4 regions of the Phyllobacterium sp. RCAM01083 genome follow, and region 3 is predicted to be linked to each of the others. Evidence: riboswitches for the same ligand, from Rfam matches in the RefSeq annotation. Region 3 holds a riboswitch; each other region holds the start of a gene.

Region 1 (4,378 bases), 290 kb from region 3:
GTCGCGCCATTGTCGACCTTGCGCTTGAGCATGTCGATATCGGTGGCGAAATCCGGGCTTTCCGGATGCTTTTCCGGATAGGCGGAAACGGAAATGTCGAAATCGGCAAAGGCCTTCAGCCCGGCGACGAGATCGGCACCGTTTTCATAACCGCCGGGTGTCGGCTTGTAGTGGGCACCGACGCCGCCGGCCGGATCGCCGCGCAGGGCAACGAAGCGTTTCACGCCCATGGCCGCAAATTCGCGCACCACGGTATCAACCTCTTCCTTCGTCGCATCGACGCAGGTCAGGTGCGCGGCGGCGTTCACGTCCGTTTCGGTCAGGATGCGCTTGATCGTGCGGGCCGTGCGCTCGCGGGTGGAACCGCCGGCGCCGTAGGTTACCGACACGAATTCGGGATTGAGCGGCGCAAGACGCGTCACGGTTTCCCACAGGCGCTCTTCCATCACCTCGGTCTTCGGCGGGAAGAATTCAAAGGAAACCTTGATATTGGTTCCAAGGTCGGCACGGCGGGATTGGCGGAAAAAGCTCATCAGACACTCTCCGTTACGCGGGAGGTTAAAGCGGGATCAGCGATCAGCAGGCGTGGGTCGCGTGCCAACCACAGTTTGACGGTCAGTTTGTCTTTGTCTTTTGGTTCGAGTTCGATGCTGTTTTCCAGCGCCAGCCCGGCCTCGGTCAGCCAGTCACGCATCTGGTTGTCGTTGAAGCCAAGCCGTATATGCGCATGGCTGTCCCGCAGGAATTCAAGATCGTGCGGGGCGAAATCGACGATCAGCATGCGCCCGCCCGCACGCAAGGCGCGTGCGGCCTCGCGAATGGCCTCGGCAGGATTGTCGAGGAAGTGCAGCACCTGATGAACGGTCACCAGATCGAAGGACTCCCGGTCAACCGGCAGCGAATAGACATCGCCCTGGCGGACCTGCGCATTGGTGATGCCCGACCGGTCAAGATTGGAGCGGGCAATGGTCAGCATGTCGCGATTGATATCGATGCCGACACCGCGCACGTAAAGCGGGGCAAACAGTTCAAGAAGACGGCCGGTGCCGGTGCCCACGTCAAGCATCGCCTGGAACGGCGTGCGCCCGATGATCTTCGTCAGCGCGGCTTCCACCGCGCCATCCGGCACATGCAGCGAACGGATAGCGTCCCAGCTGGTGGCATTGGCACTGAAATAGGCGGCGGCCCGCTCACGGCGCTGCAGCTTCACCGAGCCGAGCCGCTCGATATCACGCTCCAGCAATGGATCGGACACATCAAGACGATCAAGCAGGATTCGGGCGATATCGCCAACCACCAGGGATTCAGCGAGGCGGAAATAGGCCCAGGACCCCTCCTGATAACGGTTGATCAGATTGGCTTCGAACAGCAGCTTGAGATGGCGGGAGACGCGCGGCTGCGACTGCCCGAGGATGGAGGTCAGATCGGAAACCGTCAGATCCCCCCGGGACAACAGCGCCAGAATGCGCAGGCGGCTGGGTTCCGCCGCTGCTTTCAGCGTATCGACCATCAGGTCAAGATTGAGATCACGTTTGTCCATCAAGGTATCCTCAAAAGATATAAAGATATGTTTATGTGAGAAATACAGATTTGGCAAGTTTTGTTTTTCCGTTGACGGCAAATTTTGTCGCGTCTGAAATAGGCTGGTATATCGATCAGCGAATCGGCGGGAAGACAGTGCAATGAGTTCAGGAACCAACCGCCAAAGGGCCATCGGCAAGGCGCTGACGCTGCTTTTGCCGGCCGTGCCCTATTCGGATTCCGAGCCCATACGCGCTGCCGCCACGGCACCGCACATGAAAAGCCTGCCGCCACCCATTGCGGTGTGGCTGGCCACGGTCGCCCATGTCCGCCATCTGCACACGGACTACGATGCGCTGCGCGACGAGGGCTATGACAAGGAGTCGGCCCGCTTCTTCGTGCTCGAGGCGATCAACCGGAAATTGACGGAATGGCGGGCGACGCGGCTGCTGGATCCGGACGAGGACGATCCGAGCTGACTTCGGCGCCGGCATTCCACTGATCTTCATAGATGAGCTGGTCCAGCGGCAGCCGTTCGCGCCAGCCGCGCTTTTGCAGCTCCGGCTGATCGTAGAGCTGGTCGACATAGCCGATGCAGAGATAGGCGATGATCTCGACATGATCGGGGATGGCCAGAATGCGGCGCATGTCCCGGTCGTGGTAGATGCTGACCCAGCCGACGCCGATGCCTTCCGCCCGCGCCGCCAGCCACAGGTTCTGCACGGCACAGACGGTGCTGTAGACATCCATCTGCCGGTTATGGGTGCGCCCCAGAACGACATCGCCGCCGCGTGTCCGGTCGCAGGTGATGCACAGATTGACCGGCGCCTTCACGATGCCCTCAAGCTTCAGCGACGCGTAGAGCGCCTGGCGCTCGTCGGTGAACATGGCCTTTGCTTCGGCATTGGCGCGGGTAAAGGCCTGATGCACCTCGGCCTTGCGTGCCGCATCGCGGATGAGAATGAAATTCCACGGCTGCATGAACCCCACCGACGGCGCGTGATGGGCGGCATCGAGCAGCCGCAGCAGCACATCGTCGTCGACGGGCCTTGGCAGGAACTGGTCGCGCACATCGCGGCGGGTATGGATGGCTTTGTAGACGGCGGCGCGCTCGTCCGCGGAAAAATCGGCGGCGGCCACGGGACCACAGGCAGAGTCGTGCATCGTTTGCTCCCAACAATGCGAGGGCCAGATTGCCCTGACCCCTGACACCTCCCCGCTGTCCGTGCGGTTTCGGCTATCCGGTCCGGCCGGTCTTCTGACTGAGGTTCACCTGAACCGCGCGCCTTCCGGGTTTCCCCGTGGCAAACTGCGCGGCCCATCCCCTATACAGCGTTGGGCACGTGCCGGATTTGCACCGGCTTCCCGATTCTCCTGCATGCAGGCACCGGACCTGCATTCCATTCGCCACAGATCGGCGAAGGACGCAAGCGTCAGCCGGGATAAATCCATTGCTCCGGCAGGCGCGCATCGATTTTTTCGCCGGAACGGATGATTCCCGGTACTTCAACCCAGACGACGATGCCACGCAGCCGCTTCGACGCCTTGACGAAGTCAAGCGCCGTCGCGGTGTGATCCGCCGTCTGCGCCCGCTCGGCGATGGAACGGCCGGCGACCTTGCACGGCGCGTTCTGCCCGTCGACCTTCAGCGTCACTCCGCCTTCGAAGAACAGCAGCGTGCGCGGCGGCAGCATGGAAAGCGAGGGAATGCCATCGACAACCATGTTGGCACCGATCCATTCGGGTTTGACTTCCGCAAGGCCCATGGCGCTGGCAATCATTGCAAGCTCGTCGGCCGCCAGAACGGAAATATGCCGTTCGTTGCGCATCTCCGTTCCGCGCGGATACCAAGGTTCTCGTCCGCCGGACCGGCGCGTCAGGCCGGCATGATAATCGCCGCGGATGCCTTCAAAGGTGAGATCGAGCGTGTCCGTGGCAGCGGTGACAAAACTGTCTTTCGGCGCCTGGAACAGGCCGCTCACCCGCCCAACAATCTTGCGGGCCGGAAGGATGTCCGTTCTGGTTGCGAAAAGATCTGTCATGACGGCACTCCGGTGAAATCAGCCGCATCTTAGGAAAATTGCTTGTTAAAACCAGCCAATATCACTGATGGAAACGTCAAAATTGGTGATGGGAGGGCGTTGCCGCCCTCCCGGTCGCATCAGCGTGTCAGAGGCTTGTAGCTCGGACGCTTCGGATTGACGCTGTCCGGTCCGAGACGACGGATCTTGTCGTTCTCATAGTCCTGGAAGTTGCCTTCGAACCATTCGACGTGGCTGTCGCCTTCGAAGGCCAGGATGTGCGTCGCCAGCCGGTCGAGGAACATGCGGTCGTGGCTGATGATAACGGCGCAGCCGGCGTATTTTTCCAGCGCGTCTTCCAGAGCCGCCAGCGTTTCGGTGTCAAGATCGTTGGTCGGTTCGTCGAGCAGCAGGACATTGCCGCCGGACTGCAGCATCTTGGCAAGATGCACGCGGTTACGCTGACCGCCGGAGAGATTGCCGACCTTCTGCTGCTGGTCGCCGCCCTTGAAGTTGAACGCCGAGACATAGGCGCGCGAATTCATCTCGTTCTTGCCGATCTTGATGATTTCATTGCCGCCGGAGATTTCTTCCCAGACATTCTTCTCCGCCGCGAGGTGATCGCGGCTCTGGTCGACATAACCGAGATGAACCGTTTCACCGACGCGGATCGAGCCGGAATCCGGCTTTTCCTGTCCGGTGATCATCTTGAACAGCGTGGTCTTACCCGCACCGTTCGGACCGATGATGCCGACAATGCCGCCGGGCGGCAGCTTGAAGGTCAGGTTTTCGATGAGAACGCGGTCGCCGAAGGACTTGGTGAGGTTCTCGGCTTC
Region 2 (4,378 bases), on a different contig from region 3:
TATTGCAGGGGTCCTTGAACGTGACCCATGGGTGGCCGGTCTCGAACAGCATCGTCAAAATCCGGCGCCAGAGATCCAGTGCCCGCACGGTGCGGAAGACACGGATTTCCCCGCGTGCGGCCTTGGCTTCATAGGCCTCGTAGGCGGATTTGAATGCCGCGCCATAGAGGTCGTGCAAATCCGGCGTCTCGTCGGGTGAGAACAGGGTCCATGGCTCGTCCGCCTCGACGCGGCTCATGAACAGGTCAGGCACCCAGTTGGCAGTGTTCATGTCATGGGTGCGGCGGCGGTCGTCACCGGTATTCTTGCGCAGATCGAGGAACTCCTCGATGTCGACATGCCAGGTCTCGAGATAGGCGCAGACCGCGCCCTTGCGCTTGCCGCCCTGATTGACCGCGATGGCCGTATCATTGGCCACTTTCAGGAACGGTACAACGCCCTGGCTTTCACCGTTGGTTCCCTTGATATGGGCGCCAAGGCCACGCACGGGCGTCCAGTCATTGCCAAGACCGCCGGAATATTTTGCCAGAAGCGCATTGTCCTTCACCGCCTTGAAGATGCCATCGAGATCGTCGGCGACGGTGGTCAGGAAGCAGGAGGACAGCTGCGGGCGCAACGTGCCCGAATTGAACAAGGTCGGGGTGGAAGCCATGAAGTCGAACGACGACAGCAGATCGTAGAATTCGATGGCGCGTGCTTCCCGGTCGATCTCACGGGTGGCGAGGCCCATGGCAACGCGCATCAGGAAGGCCTGTGGCAGTTCGAACCGGATACCGCGTGTCTGCTGGAGATAACGATCATACAATGTCTGCAGGCCAAGATACTGGAACTGCAGGTCGCGTTCCGGCTTCAGAGCGGCTGATATTTTCCGCAGGTCGAAGCGGGCGAGTTCCGGATCGAGCAGTTCGGCTTCAATGCCGGCCTTCACATAGGCGGGGAAATAATCGGCGTATCGCTCCGCCATTTCATGCTGGGTCGCCTGTTCGGGCCTGCCGAAGACAAAGCTCAAGGCTTCGCGGCGCAGTTTGTCGAGAAGCAGCCGCGCGGTGACAAAGGAATAGTTCGGTTCTGTTTCAACGAGTGTGCGTGCAGCCAGAATGGGCGCAAGCGACAATTCATCGAGCGTGATACCGTCGTAAAGATTGCGCTGGGTTTCGCTGAGGATCGGTGCGGCGCTGACCCCCTCAAGTCCTTCACAGGCTTCATCGATGATGCGGGCGAGGCGCGCCGCATCGAGCGGTGCCCTGGTTCCGTCGAGGAGCGTAACGCTCAGCGACGGGCCGGTTGTGGCCACGGGTTCCACCAGTTTTGCGCGTTCTCTCGCGCGTTCTTCCCGATAGAGCACGTAAGCACGCGCAACCTTGTGGTTTTCGCTGCGCATGAGGGCAAGTTCGACCTGATCCTGCACATCCTCGATGTGGAACAGACGGCCTTCACTGCTGCGGCGCTTCAATGTTGTCACGATGTCGGCGGTCAAGCCTTCGACGACATCGTGCACACGGCGCGAACCGGCAGCGACATTACCTTCGACGGCGAGGAAGGCTTTGGTGAGAGCAACGGTGATTTTCAGCGGGTCGAAGGGCGTGACCGAGCCATTGCGGCGAATGACGCGATAGCCGGGCTCGCTGGATGATGGCAGCAATTCGGCGGGACGAACCGGCGACTGACCGTCGACGCGGGTGGTTTGAAGAGAAAGAGACATGTGCTTATACCCCAAATGTTGGGGGCAAAGGTCGAGCGCACGCGTGCAAGAATCCGGTCAGCTTGCGGCCGACCATTGCAAGCGACACACCGGGACACCCCGCCCGTGGACGTTCATCATGTCATGGCAGGTCTCCTGGCTCACAGGTCGACGCTGGTGTCGGCCTTCCCGAAGCGCGGCTCCAGTGGCATTGTCGACAACAACTCGCTGTTTACAGTTGCGGGGGCAGCGCCGGTATCAATGTCCAGGACATTTCACCGGCTTCCCTCTTAGCTCCCGGTCTTGCGACTCGGGGAGAACCATAACATCTATATTTAGTATCAAATCACCGTTTTTAGTCAATAGGTGGATGGCGGCATCTTCACTTGCTCAGAACACTGCGGATTGCGGCAAGACGAACGGCACGGATTTTCCGGGCAGACCGCCCACCTTGAGCGCACATTCATAGACGCGCAGGATGCGGTCATCGGTCAAGACCTCCATGGGGGTGCCCACAGAATCGGCCCTCCCCCTGTGCATGACCACCACCCGGTCGGCAAACATGGAGGTGAGGTTGAGGTCATGCAGGATCGCGATGACCCCGCCACCGCGATCGGCAAAGTCGCGGGCAATCTGCATGATGATCAGCTGATGTTTGATATCGAGGCTCGATACCGGCTCATCGAGGAACAGAAAGCGCGGCTGGCCGTCGAGCACCGGCTGCCAGACCTGGCAGAGGACGCGCGCCAGTTGCACCCGCTGCTGCTCGCCGCCGGAGAGTTCCTGATAGAACCGCCCGCCGAAACCCGCGAGGTCAACGCGCTCAAGCGCTTCATCGGGCAGTGTGTCCACGTTGTGGCGCGAAACACCGGAGCGGCCGCTGGTCATGCCCAGCTTGACGATCTCACGCACGGTAAACGGGAAGGACAGCGAGGTGGATTGCGGCAGGATCGCCCGCATGGTTGCCATCTGCCAGAGCTTCAGCCGGTCGATCGGCGTGCCGTTGATGCTGATGACGCCCTCATGCGGCAGATCACCGGAGAGTGCGCGCATCAGGGTCGTTTTGCCTGACCCGTTGGGGCCGACGATAACTGTGAATGCGCCGGCCTGCGCATCAAAGGATACGTCCTCGACGATTCTGTTTCGGCCGAGGGATACGAAGACATCGGAAACACGGATCATGGTCAGAGGTCCAGAATGCCGCGGCGGCGCAGCAATATCCACAGGAAGAACGGTGCGCCGACGGCTGCCGTGACGATGCCGATCGGCAGTTCCGATGGCGCAACAATCGTTCGGCTGACCGCATCGGCAATCAGCAGCAGGCTGGCGCCAAGGAGGGCGGCGGCCGGCAGGAGATAGCGATGATCGGGACCGATCACGAGGCGCAGCAGATGCGGAACGACGACGCCGACAAAGCCGATGCCGCCACTGACCGCAACCGATGCGCCGGTGGCCGCAGCGACGGTGACAATGGCAATGCGTTTGAACCGCTGCACCGGGATGCCGAGATGGCTGGCCGATGCTTCCCCGAGGGCGAGCCCGTTGAGGCCGCGGGCGAGGAACGGTGAAATGACGAGGGCGAGCGCAATGAGCGGGCCTGATGCGGCGATCTTGACCCAATTGGCTCCCGCCAGCGATCCCAGCCCCCAGAATGTCAGATCGCGCAACTGTTTGTCGTCGGCGACATAGACCAGGACACCGATATAGGCGGCGGCCATGGCGCCGAGCGCAATACCGGCGAGCAGCATGGTGGCGATGGATGTCTGCCCGCGCCGCGTCGCGACGTGGTAGAGGATGAGCGTGAAGATGAGGGCGCCGAAGAAAGCGGCGAGCGGCAAGGCATAGAGACTGAACAGGGCGATCACCGGGGCGAGGAAGGTTCCGCCGAGAACGATGATGCTGACCGCGCCAAGCCCGGCGCCCGCCGAGACGCCGACGATGCCGGGGTCGGCCAGCGGATTGCGGAACAATCCCTGCATGACCGCGCCCGATACGGCGAGCGACGCGCCGATCAGCGCGCCGAGAATGACGCGGGGCAAGCGGATATCGTAAATGATGATGCGGTCGCGGACGGAGAGCGCATTGTCCGTGGTGTCGGATCCAGCAATCAGGGACTTCACGACGGAGAGGACAGATGCATCGGATGCACCAAAGGCAAGGCTGAAAAGGACTGTGGCAACGAGCGCCACGCACAGGCAGGCAATGACCATGCGCGCAAACGCCGACCGGTCACCCTCCGGGCGCAGTCTGCTGCCGCCCTGTGCGGAAGCAAGGACGGCAGGTTTTCTCAAGACGGTCTCACTCATTTGCCGAGTTCGTTGCCGTAAATGGCTTCTGCCAGCTCGTGAATTGCCTTGGGCGCACGCGGCCCGAAGCCCAGCAGATACTGACCACTCATGCGGATGATCTTCTTGTCCTTGCCGGCGGGCGTTGCGGCAATCGCCGTATTGGCAAGAAGGTCGGCATTGTCGGACGCATGGTCACCACCGCGGTCCATGACCAGAATGACGTCGGGTTTGGCCGTGATGATCGCTTCGTCCGTCAATGGCTTGTATCCGGGATATTCCGTGATCGCATTGTCGGCACCGGCCAGTGCGATGATCCCATTGGCTGCCGTTTTGGTGCCGGAGGCCATGATCTTGCCGCCCTGAGCGCTGAGCACAAACAGAATCCGCTTGCGGTTCTTGATGTTCTTCG
Region 3 (4,378 bases):
CCGCCGCCTATGTCATCCTCGATACGGACAACAAGGCTTTGTCCGGCCATGGGCTGACCTTCACCATCGGTCGCGGCAATGAAATCTGCTGCCTGGCGATTGAAGCGATGAAGCATCTCGTCGTCGGGCTGGAACTGGACTGGGTGAAGGAAAATCCCGGCCGTTTCTGGCACTTCATCACCGGCGACAGCCAGTTGCGCTGGATCGGGCCCGACAAGGGCGCGATGCATCTGGCGACGGGCGCGGTGGTCAATGCGGTCTGGGACTTGCTTGCCAAGGAGGCGGGCAAGCCGGTCTGGCAGCTGGTCGGCGAGATGACGCCGGAAGAAATCGTCGATATCGTCGACTTCCGCTACCTCACCGACGTGCTGACGCGCGAGGAAGCGCTCGCTATCCTGCGCAAGGCGGAGAACGGCAAGAAGGAGCGGATCGCCGCGCTGCAGGCGGAAGGCTATCCCTGCTATACCACATCGGCGGGCTGGCTCGGCTATTCCGACGAAAAGCTGCGCCGTCTCTGTCAGGAAGCGGTCGACGCCGGTTTCAACCACATCAAGATGAAGGTCGGCCGCGATCTTGAAGACGATATCCGCCGCCTGACCATTGCCCGCGAGGTGATCGGGCCGGACCGTATCCTGATGATCGATGCGAACCAGGTCTGGGAAGTGGGCGAGGCCATCGACTGGGTCAACAAGCTTGCCTTCGTCAAGCCGTTCTTCATCGAGGAGCCGACCAGCCCGGATGACGTGGCGGGCCACCGCAAGATCCGGCAGGCAATCAAGCCTGTGAAGGTCGCGACCGGCGAGATGTGCCAGAACCGCATCATGTTCAAGCAGTTCATCGCCGAAGGCGCCATCGATGTGGTGCAGATCGATTCGTGCCGGATGGGCGGCCTCAATGAAGTGCTCGCCGTGCTGCTGATCGCCGCCAAATATGAACTGCCTGTCTGGCCGCATGCGGGCGGTGTCGGCCTGTGCGAATATGTGCAGCATCTGTCGATGATCGACTACATCGCCGTGTCGGGGACGAAGGAGGGGCGGGTGATCGAATATGTCGACCATCTGCACGAACATTTTGTCGATCCCTGCAACATCCGGGATGCCGCTTATATGCCGCCGTCGCTGCCGGGTTTCTCGATTGAAATGAAACAGGCGTCGATCGAGGAATATCTCCACCGGCCATAGAAAAGGGGCGGGGCTTCATCAGTCTGACAAAGAGCTGTCCTATGGCGGTTGCATCGTCTTCTCTCGTCACGGGGTTCCCATGCTCGACCTGATCAAGCCTTCGCTTGCCCGCTTTGCCGCCAGCCTGCATCCGGAACCGCCGGTGCATCTCGGCCGGCGCTACAACGGCGCGGGCGTCTTTCAGCCGGAACCCGGCAATACGGTGGTCTGCCATCTGGTGAAGGGCTCCGAGTCGGAAGCCTCGGTCATTGCCGTGCGCGACCGGATGCTGGCGATGCCCGATGCCGGCCAACTGGCCTTTACCCCCGTCTCCAGCCTGCACATGACGCTGTTTCAGGGCATTATCGAATATCGCCGCCGCCCGTCCTATTGGCCGGATGATGTTCCACTGGAGACAAGCATCGACGACATGACGCGGCTTTATGTGGATCGCCTGCAGGATTTCGAGGGATGCGGGCCGTTCAACGTCGAGGTGATCGACGTCACGCCCGCGGGCCTGACGGTGGCCGGTGCGAGCGAATATGACGAGCGCATCATGCGCGCCTGGCGCGACGAACTGGCCGTGCCGTTCGGTTACCGGCATCCTGATCACGACACCTATGTCTTCCACATCACGCTGGCCTATCCGATCGCGCGGTTCCCGGACGAAAGGCTCGGGGCCTGGCAGGAACTTCTGGATGATTGCCTAGCATTCATCCGGCGTGAATCGCCGGTCATTGCGTTGAATCCGCCCGCATTCTGCAGTTTTGCCGATATGAATCATTTCGAGGAACTGGTGGTTCTGGATTGAATCAGAGGCCGTTTGATCGCCAATCTGCGACATAGTGTACACGCGCCCGGCGTGTCGTCTTACGTAAATGCGATGTCGTTTCCGCACCTATTCTTTTTGGGTGCCGGATGCTTTTATCGGGGCACTTGAGGTGCCGCTTTTCTAGGGAAGCGGAGAATTGGGAAGCCGGTCGGAAACCCGGCGCTGCCCCCGCAACGGTAGTGGAGTGAAACACGGCATAACAGCCACTGGGTCACAACCCCGGGAAGGCGTCGTGACAGCCGATACGGCAACTCCAGAGCCCGGAAACCAGCCTCGGTACCAAAAACCGACTGATCGCGGTGGGCGATCAAGGAGCATGATTCTGTGCGGGCACCAGCCGGTGGCTGGCCGTGCAGGCGTTCTTCCTCCGTCACCACCAGTCAGTTCTTTCGCAACATCGAGGCGAGGACACGACATGGATATACGCAACGAACTGCTCCGGAACCTGAGAAACCGGAAACCCGGCTACGGCCTTGAACAGTCTTTCTATTCCGATCCGGATTATTTCCGGCTGGATATGGAGAACATCTTTTATCGCGACTGGCTGTTCATCGGCCATGATTGCGAAGTCGCCAAGCCCGGCAACTTCTTCACGGTGCAGGTCGGCGACTATCCCGTGGTCATCGTGCGCGACCGCCAGGGCCAGATCCGGGCTTTTCACAATTCCTGCCGCCATCGCGGCTCGCGCGTCTGCTCAGCCGAGCGCGGCACGTCGGCCAAGCTCGTCTGCCCCTATCACCAGTGGACCTACGAGCTCGACGGGCGCCTGCTGTTCGCCCGCCAGATGGGCGATGATTTCGACGCCAGCCAGCACAGCCTGAAGCCGGTGCAGTGCGAAAGCGTCGGCGGTTACATCTTCATCTGCCTGGCGCAGAATCCTGTCGATTTCAGCGCGACGCGCGCACTGATCGAACCCTATCTCGCGCCGCACCACCTCACCGAAACCAAGGTCGCCTATCAGAGCACCATCGTCGAAAAGGGCAACTGGAAGCTGGTCTGGGAAAACAACCGCGAGTGCTATCACTGCGTGGCCAATCATCCCGAGCTGTGCAAGACCTTCCCGGAAGCGCCGAGCGTGAGCGGTGTCCAGGGCGCCGCAGACGATCCGGAAATTGCCGCGCATTGGCAGCGTTGCGAAGCGGCAGGCCTGCCCAGCATTTTCCGCATGTCCGATGACGGCCAGTACCGCGCCACCCGTGTGCCGCTGCTGCGCGATGCGGAAAGCTATACGATGAGCGGGCGCCGCGCCGTCGGCCGGCAGCTCAGCGACAGTGTCAACGAGAAGCAGATCGGCTCGCTGCTGCTGTTCCATTACCCGACCACCTGGAACCATATCCTCGGCGACCATGCCATTTCCTTCCGGGTGCTGCCGCTCGGCCCGGATGAAACGCAGGTCACCACCAAATGGCTGGTGCATAAGGATGCGGTCGAGGGCGTGGATTACACCATCGAGGAACTGACGCATGTCTGGCTCGAGACCAATGACCAGGACCGCCGGATCGTCGAGGAAAACGCCTTCGGCATCCGCTCGCCCGCCTACGAGCCCGGACCCTATTCGCCCGAGCATGAAGGCGGCGTGCTGCAATTCCTCGAATGGTACTGCAGGTTCATGGAAGAGCGTCTCTCCGGCGGCGATACGCGGCTCAGCAAGGTAGCATAGGTACACAATGAACATGGGCGTTCCTCAGTCTTACCCGCACCTCGACCAGATGCAGCCATGGAATGACCGGCTGCATCTGCTGGAGTGTCTGTCGATCATCGAGGAAGCGCCGAATGTGAAGACCTTCACATTCCGTTCCGACAACCAGAACTGGTTCCGCTATGAGCCGGGCCAGTTCATGACCTTCGAGCTGCCGGTGCAGCCCGAAGCCGTCCTGCGCACCTATACGCTCTCCTCCAGCCCGTCACGGCCCTTCACCATCGCCGTGACGGTCAAGGCGCAGGAGAACAGCATCGGCACCCGCTGGATGCTGGATCATCTGACCCCCGGCATGCGGCTGAAGGCCTTCGGTCCGCTCGGCGATTTCTCCATGCGCAGGCATCCGGGGGAAAAGTACCTGTTCATCTCGGCCGGGTCCGGCATCACGCCGATGATGTCGATGACCCGCTGGATGCATGATTGCGCCCCGCAGAGCGATATCAGCTTCGTCACCTGCGCCCGCCGGCCCAGCGACATCATTTTCCGCCGGGAACTGGAATATCTGACAAACTGCATGCCCAACCTGAAACTGTCGTTCCTGATCAAGGAACACGAGATGGGGCAGGTGTGGACCGGTATCCGCGGGCGGCTGGAAGCGCCCAAGCTGCCGCTGCTGTCGCCGGATTTCAAGGACAGGACGATCTTCTGCTGCGGTCCGGAAGGTTTCATGCGCGATGTGCGCGGCAT
Region 4 (4,378 bases), 150 kb from region 3:
AGTTGTTCGCCGAAATACTGCACCATGTCATTGCGCTCGAATTCCCCGTGCACCAGCACATCGATGCCGATTTCCTCCTGCCAGCGGATGGAATTTTCCGTTTCCTTGCGCAGCAGGGCGGCATAGGCATTTGCGGTCAGCGCCCCCTTGCCATGTTCCGCCCGCGCCTTGCGCACCCCTTCCGTCTGCGGAAAGGAACCGATGGTGGTGGTCGGAAAATCCGGCAGCCCCAGCGATTTCTGCTTTTCCCGGCGGGCGGGATAGGGGCTTTGACGCCGCGACAGTTCCGCCGTCACCGCCTGCAGGCGCCGCTTGACCGCCGCATCATGAATTTTGCTCGACGTCCTGCGGGTTTGCACTGCCGTCGCGGCCGCTGCCAGTTCATCCCGGACGCTGTCCCGCCCGGTGTTGATCGCCCTGCCAAGGATCGACAATTCCTCAAGCTTCTGCGTGGCAAAGGCCAGCCAGCTCTTGAAGTCAGGGTCGATGTCCGTTTCAAGTTCGAGATCGACAGGCGTGTGCAGCAGCGAACAGGATGGGGCGAGAATGAGGTGATCTGTTCCCCGCTGGCTGATCACCGGTTCGATACGCCGCAGGACGGCCTCGAGATCGGCCCGCCAGACATTGCGGCCGTCGATGACGCCGAGCGACAGGACAAGTCCGGCAGGCGCTTGGGTTACGATCGTCTGGAGCTGCTGCGGTGCACGGCACAGGTCGAGATGCAGGCCGGCAACGGGCAGCCCGAGCGCCAGGTCGAGATTGTCGCCAAGCGCACCGAAATAGGGCGTCAGCAACAGTTTCAGGCGGGGAAGGGCGCGCGCGAAGAATTCATATGCCACGCGGAATGCCGTCTGCGTGCTTTCATCGAGATCGAGCACCAGTGCGGGCTCGTCGATCTGCACCCATTCGGCGCCGTTGGCGGAGAGGCGGCGCAGAATTTCCGTATAGACCGGCAGGAGACCCGGAAGGAGTGATAGGGGGTCGAGCTGTGCGTCCTTGCTCTTGGCCAGTTTGAGGAATGTAACCGGCCCGAGAATCACCGGGCGCGTGTCAAAGCCCTGCTCCTTCGCTTCGCGGTATTCGTCGACCGGCTTGTTGGAACCGAGGGTGAATTCCTGCCCCTTTGTCAGTTCGGGCACCATGAAATGATAGTTGGTATCGAACCACTTCGTCATTTCCTGTGCGGCCACCCCGTGGCGGGTGCAGGCGCCGTGATCATGGCCGCCCTGGCTGCCGCGCGCCATGGCGAAATAGGTTTCGGGCGAAACCGGTCCGCCTTGCCATTCGTAGCTCTGGGGCACTGCGCCCAGCATGACGCTTGTATCCAGCACGTGGTCATAGAGCGAGAAATCATTGCTGGGTATGTGATCGAGGCCGAGCTTCTGCTGCAAGGCCCAGTTCTCCTCACGCAACCCGGCGGCGATATCCTGCAGGGTGACGATATGGGACTGGCCCGACCAGAATTTTTCCAGCGCGAATTTCAGTTCGCGCCGTTTGCCGATCCGCGGAAAACCCAGATTGCTTGTGGTGATAGACATAGTTCTTTACCCCGATGGTTGAGGGCAAAGGTCAGGCGTACGCATGCAGGAAATACGGGCGCCCAAGACGTCCGCTTGCAAGCGACACACCGGACACCCCGCCCGTGGACGTTATCTATCGAGGCAGGTCTCCTGGCTTGCGGGTCGGTGCTCTCGTCAGGCCTTCCCGATCCGTCCTGGGATCAGTGACACGAAATTGACGAGAACTCGCCGCTTACAGTTGCGGGGGCAGCTCCGGATTGGACCGCTGGCAGCGATCGCACCGTATTCCCTCTTAGCTCTGCGCCCGAAGGCGCAGAGAACCACGATGCGGGGTATGGTAGGCGCGTGCCCGTAGGCTGTCAATAACACATAAAGACATATTTATATGGTTACATCTTCAGTTCAGTGCGCGATGGCGGGTTCGCCGACGCGGTCGTCCTTGCTGCTCTTGCGGATGGTCAGCGCCAGCAGCGCGGCGATCAGGCACAGGATGCCGGCGGTGAAGAAGGCCGGGAGGTAGCTCGCATATTCCGTACGGGCAAAACCGCCGCCATAGGCCGCCGACGCTGCGCCGAGCTGGTGACCGGCAAAGACCCAGCCGAACACCATGCCGGCCTTCTCCCGGCCAAACCGGTCCGTTGCCAGCTTGACCGTCGGCGGCACGGTGGCGATCCAGTCGAGGCCGTAGAACATGGCGAACAGCGACAGGCCGTAGATCGAGAAATTGCTGTAGGGCAGGAACAGCAGCGAGGCGCCGCGCAGGCCGTAATACCAGAACAGCAGCCAGCGGTTATCGACCCGGTCGGACAGCCAGCCGGAGCCGATCGTGCCGAAGAAATCGAAGAAACCCATCATGGCGAGCACGCTGGCGGCGGTGACGGCCGCAAGCCCGTAATCACCGCAGAGCGCGACGAAGTGGGTCTGGATGAGGCCGTTGGTGCTGGCGCCGCAGATGTAGAAGGTGGCAAATAGCACCCAGAACGTGCTGGTGCGGGATATTTCCTTGAGGGTGGCCAGCGGCAGGATGATGAGCGACAGCAGACCGCCGGTAATCGGTGCGGTCTTGGCCACGTCCTTCTCGCCATAGGCGGGCAGGCCGACATCGGATGGGCGGTCCCGCATCAGCAGGAAGACGGCGGCCGCTGCGACGGCGAGCAGGGCGCAGACCATCATGGTCGCCGCGCGCCAGCCGTAGTTTTCACTGATGGAGGCCATGAGCGGCATGAAAGCCAGCTGCCCGGTGGCCGAGCTTGCGGTCAGCATGCCCAGCACCAGCCCGCGCCGGTCGGTGAACCAGCGGGTGGCAACTGTCGCACCGAGCACCATGGCGGTCAGGCCGGTGCCGAAACCGATCACCACGCCCCACAGCAGGATGAGCTGCCAGATCTGCGTCATACCGAGGGACAGGAAGGAGCCGCCGGCGATCAGCGCAAGCGCCACGCACACGACCTTCCGCACGCCGAAATAGTTCATGAACGCCGCAGCGAATGGCCCCATCAGCCCGAACAGCAGCAGCCGGATGGAAAAGGCGGTGGCGATCTGTTCCGTCGTCCAGCCGAATTCCTTTTCCAGCGGCACGATGAGCACGCCCGGGGCGCCGACGGCCGCCGCCGTCACAAGCATGGTGAGGAAGGTGACGGATACGACGACCCAGCCATAGTGGACATTGCGCCGGGCGAGCGCGGCAGCGAGAGGCGATGAAATCATGTTCGTGTTCCCTGGAGGGTAATCGGCTTTTAGATGATGGTCATCATATTGACTATTGATGACGGTCATCATATAAATTGTCAATGCAGTTTTTTTGAAGGATTGTTTCATGCGCGTCAGCAGGGACCAGGCAGCACAGAACCGCGCCCGCATCATCGAGATCGCCGGACAGCAGTTCCGCGAAAAGGGTTTTGACGGCATCGGCGTCGCCGATGTGATGAAAAGCGCGGGGCTCACCCATGGCGGTTTCTATGGTCATTTCAATTCGAAGGATGACCTGATCGCCGAGGCCTGCGCGGCGGCCATGGCTTTGTCGGTCCGGCGGTGGACCAGCCTGTCCGAGGCGTCGCCTGACGATGCGCTCGGCGCGATCACCCAATCCTATCTGGCGGGTGATGCCCATGGCGAGGGACAGATGAGCGGCTGCATGATGGCCGCATTGGCGCCGGATATCGCCCGTCGCGGCGGTCCCGTCCGTTCGCGTTTCACCGAGGGCACCAAGGCGCTTCTCGATATTCTCGTTAACGCCGTGACCGGCCGCAGCAAAGCCCGGCAGCGCGAAAAGGCCATCGCCATCATGGCGGGGCTGGTGGGCACCGTGGTGCTGGCGCGCGCCGTGGACGACCCCGATTTTGCCAGGGAGATCAAACGGGTCGGTGCGGAGGTGTTCGGCAGGGATGCGGAGTAGGGAGGGGATTTACACCCCCCTCTGCCCTGCCGGGCATCTCCCCCACAAGGGGGGAGATCAGCTTTCAGAACCGTTCAGCCAATCTTCGGCATCGAAAAGAACGCGAAACCATTGATGCCGACGTGATCTCCCCCCTTGTGGGGGAGATGGGCGGCAGCCCAGAGGGGGGTGAGTATTCTGATCTACCGCCCCGGACGCCCCGTTTTGCCCGGCCGGCGTTTCTTGCGCGCATCGTTTGCGTCCTCATAGGAGCCGATGCCGCTGCGCTCGCGGCGAATGATGGTATCGTCATTCCGGTTCGTGCCGCCGGGACCGGCTGGTTTTTCCGGCACGGCGCCGCGCACGGGCTTTTCGGTCCGGCCGACAGTCATCTCGTCCAGCGTGTTCTTGCGGAACAGCGGCGAGTTCGGATCGCTGTTCTCGTCAGTGACCACGCGGTGCATGGCGCGGCCGGCATTGTGCC

The links. A riboswitch is a leader RNA that binds a small molecule or an ion and turns the genes downstream of it on or off. The one in region 3 is predicted to bind cobalamin.
Region 1: it holds a riboswitch for cobalamin, as region 3 does, so the genes downstream of both, bluB (5,6-dimethylbenzimidazole synthase) here and ACZ25R_RS07355 (aromatic ring-hydroxylating oxygenase subunit alpha) in region 3, are expected to answer to the same signal.
Region 2: it holds a riboswitch for cobalamin, as region 3 does, so the genes downstream of both, ACZ25R_RS03655 (ribonucleoside-diphosphate reductase subunit alpha) here and ACZ25R_RS07355 (aromatic ring-hydroxylating oxygenase subunit alpha) in region 3, are expected to answer to the same signal.
Region 4: it holds a riboswitch for cobalamin, as region 3 does, so the genes downstream of both, metE (5-methyltetrahydropteroyltriglutamate--homocysteine S-methyltransferase) here and ACZ25R_RS07355 (aromatic ring-hydroxylating oxygenase subunit alpha) in region 3, are expected to answer to the same signal.

The regions. Positions count from the first base shown of each region.
Region 1 covers NZ_JBVFZN010000005.1:415,373-419,750, reverse strand. Annotated here, with positions in the region: gene metF (methylenetetrahydrofolate reductase [NAD(P)H]) at 1-533, opposite strand, end outside; gene ACZ25R_RS08710 (ArsR/SmtB family transcription factor) at 533-1,540, opposite strand; gene ACZ25R_RS08705 (DUF2293 domain-containing protein) at 1,683-2,000, shown strand; gene bluB (5,6-dimethylbenzimidazole synthase) at 1,933-2,685, opposite strand; cobalamin riboswitch at 2,753-2,928, opposite strand; gene ACZ25R_RS08695 (MOSC domain-containing protein) at 2,955-3,563, opposite strand; gene ettA (energy-dependent translational throttle protein EttA) at 3,683-4,378, opposite strand, start outside.
Region 2 covers NZ_JBVFZN010000003.1:449,261-453,638, reverse strand. Annotated here, with positions in the region: gene ACZ25R_RS03655 (ribonucleoside-diphosphate reductase subunit alpha) at 1-1,702, opposite strand, end outside; cobalamin riboswitch at 1,811-2,021, opposite strand; gene ACZ25R_RS03650 (heme ABC transporter ATP-binding protein) at 2,072-2,863, opposite strand; gene ACZ25R_RS03645 (FecCD family ABC transporter permease) at 2,866-3,987, opposite strand; gene ACZ25R_RS03640 (heme/hemin ABC transporter substrate-binding protein) at 3,984-4,378, opposite strand, start outside.
Region 3 covers NZ_JBVFZN010000005.1:127,706-132,083, forward strand. Annotated here, with positions in the region: gene ACZ25R_RS07345 (L-fuconate dehydratase) at 1-1,181, shown strand, start outside; gene ACZ25R_RS07350 (DUF1868 domain-containing protein) at 1,261-1,971, shown strand; cobalamin riboswitch at 2,083-2,282, shown strand; gene ACZ25R_RS07355 (aromatic ring-hydroxylating oxygenase subunit alpha) at 2,408-3,652, shown strand; gene ACZ25R_RS07360 (FAD-binding oxidoreductase) at 3,660-4,378, shown strand, end outside.
Region 4 covers NZ_JBVFZN010000005.1:280,610-284,987, forward strand. Annotated here, with positions in the region: gene metE (5-methyltetrahydropteroyltriglutamate--homocysteine S-methyltransferase) at 1-1,538, opposite strand, end outside; cobalamin riboswitch at 1,644-1,860, opposite strand; gene ACZ25R_RS08110 (MFS transporter) at 1,923-3,227, opposite strand; gene ACZ25R_RS08115 (TetR/AcrR family transcriptional regulator) at 3,337-3,915, shown strand; gene uvrB (excinuclease ABC subunit UvrB) at 4,098-4,378, opposite strand, start outside.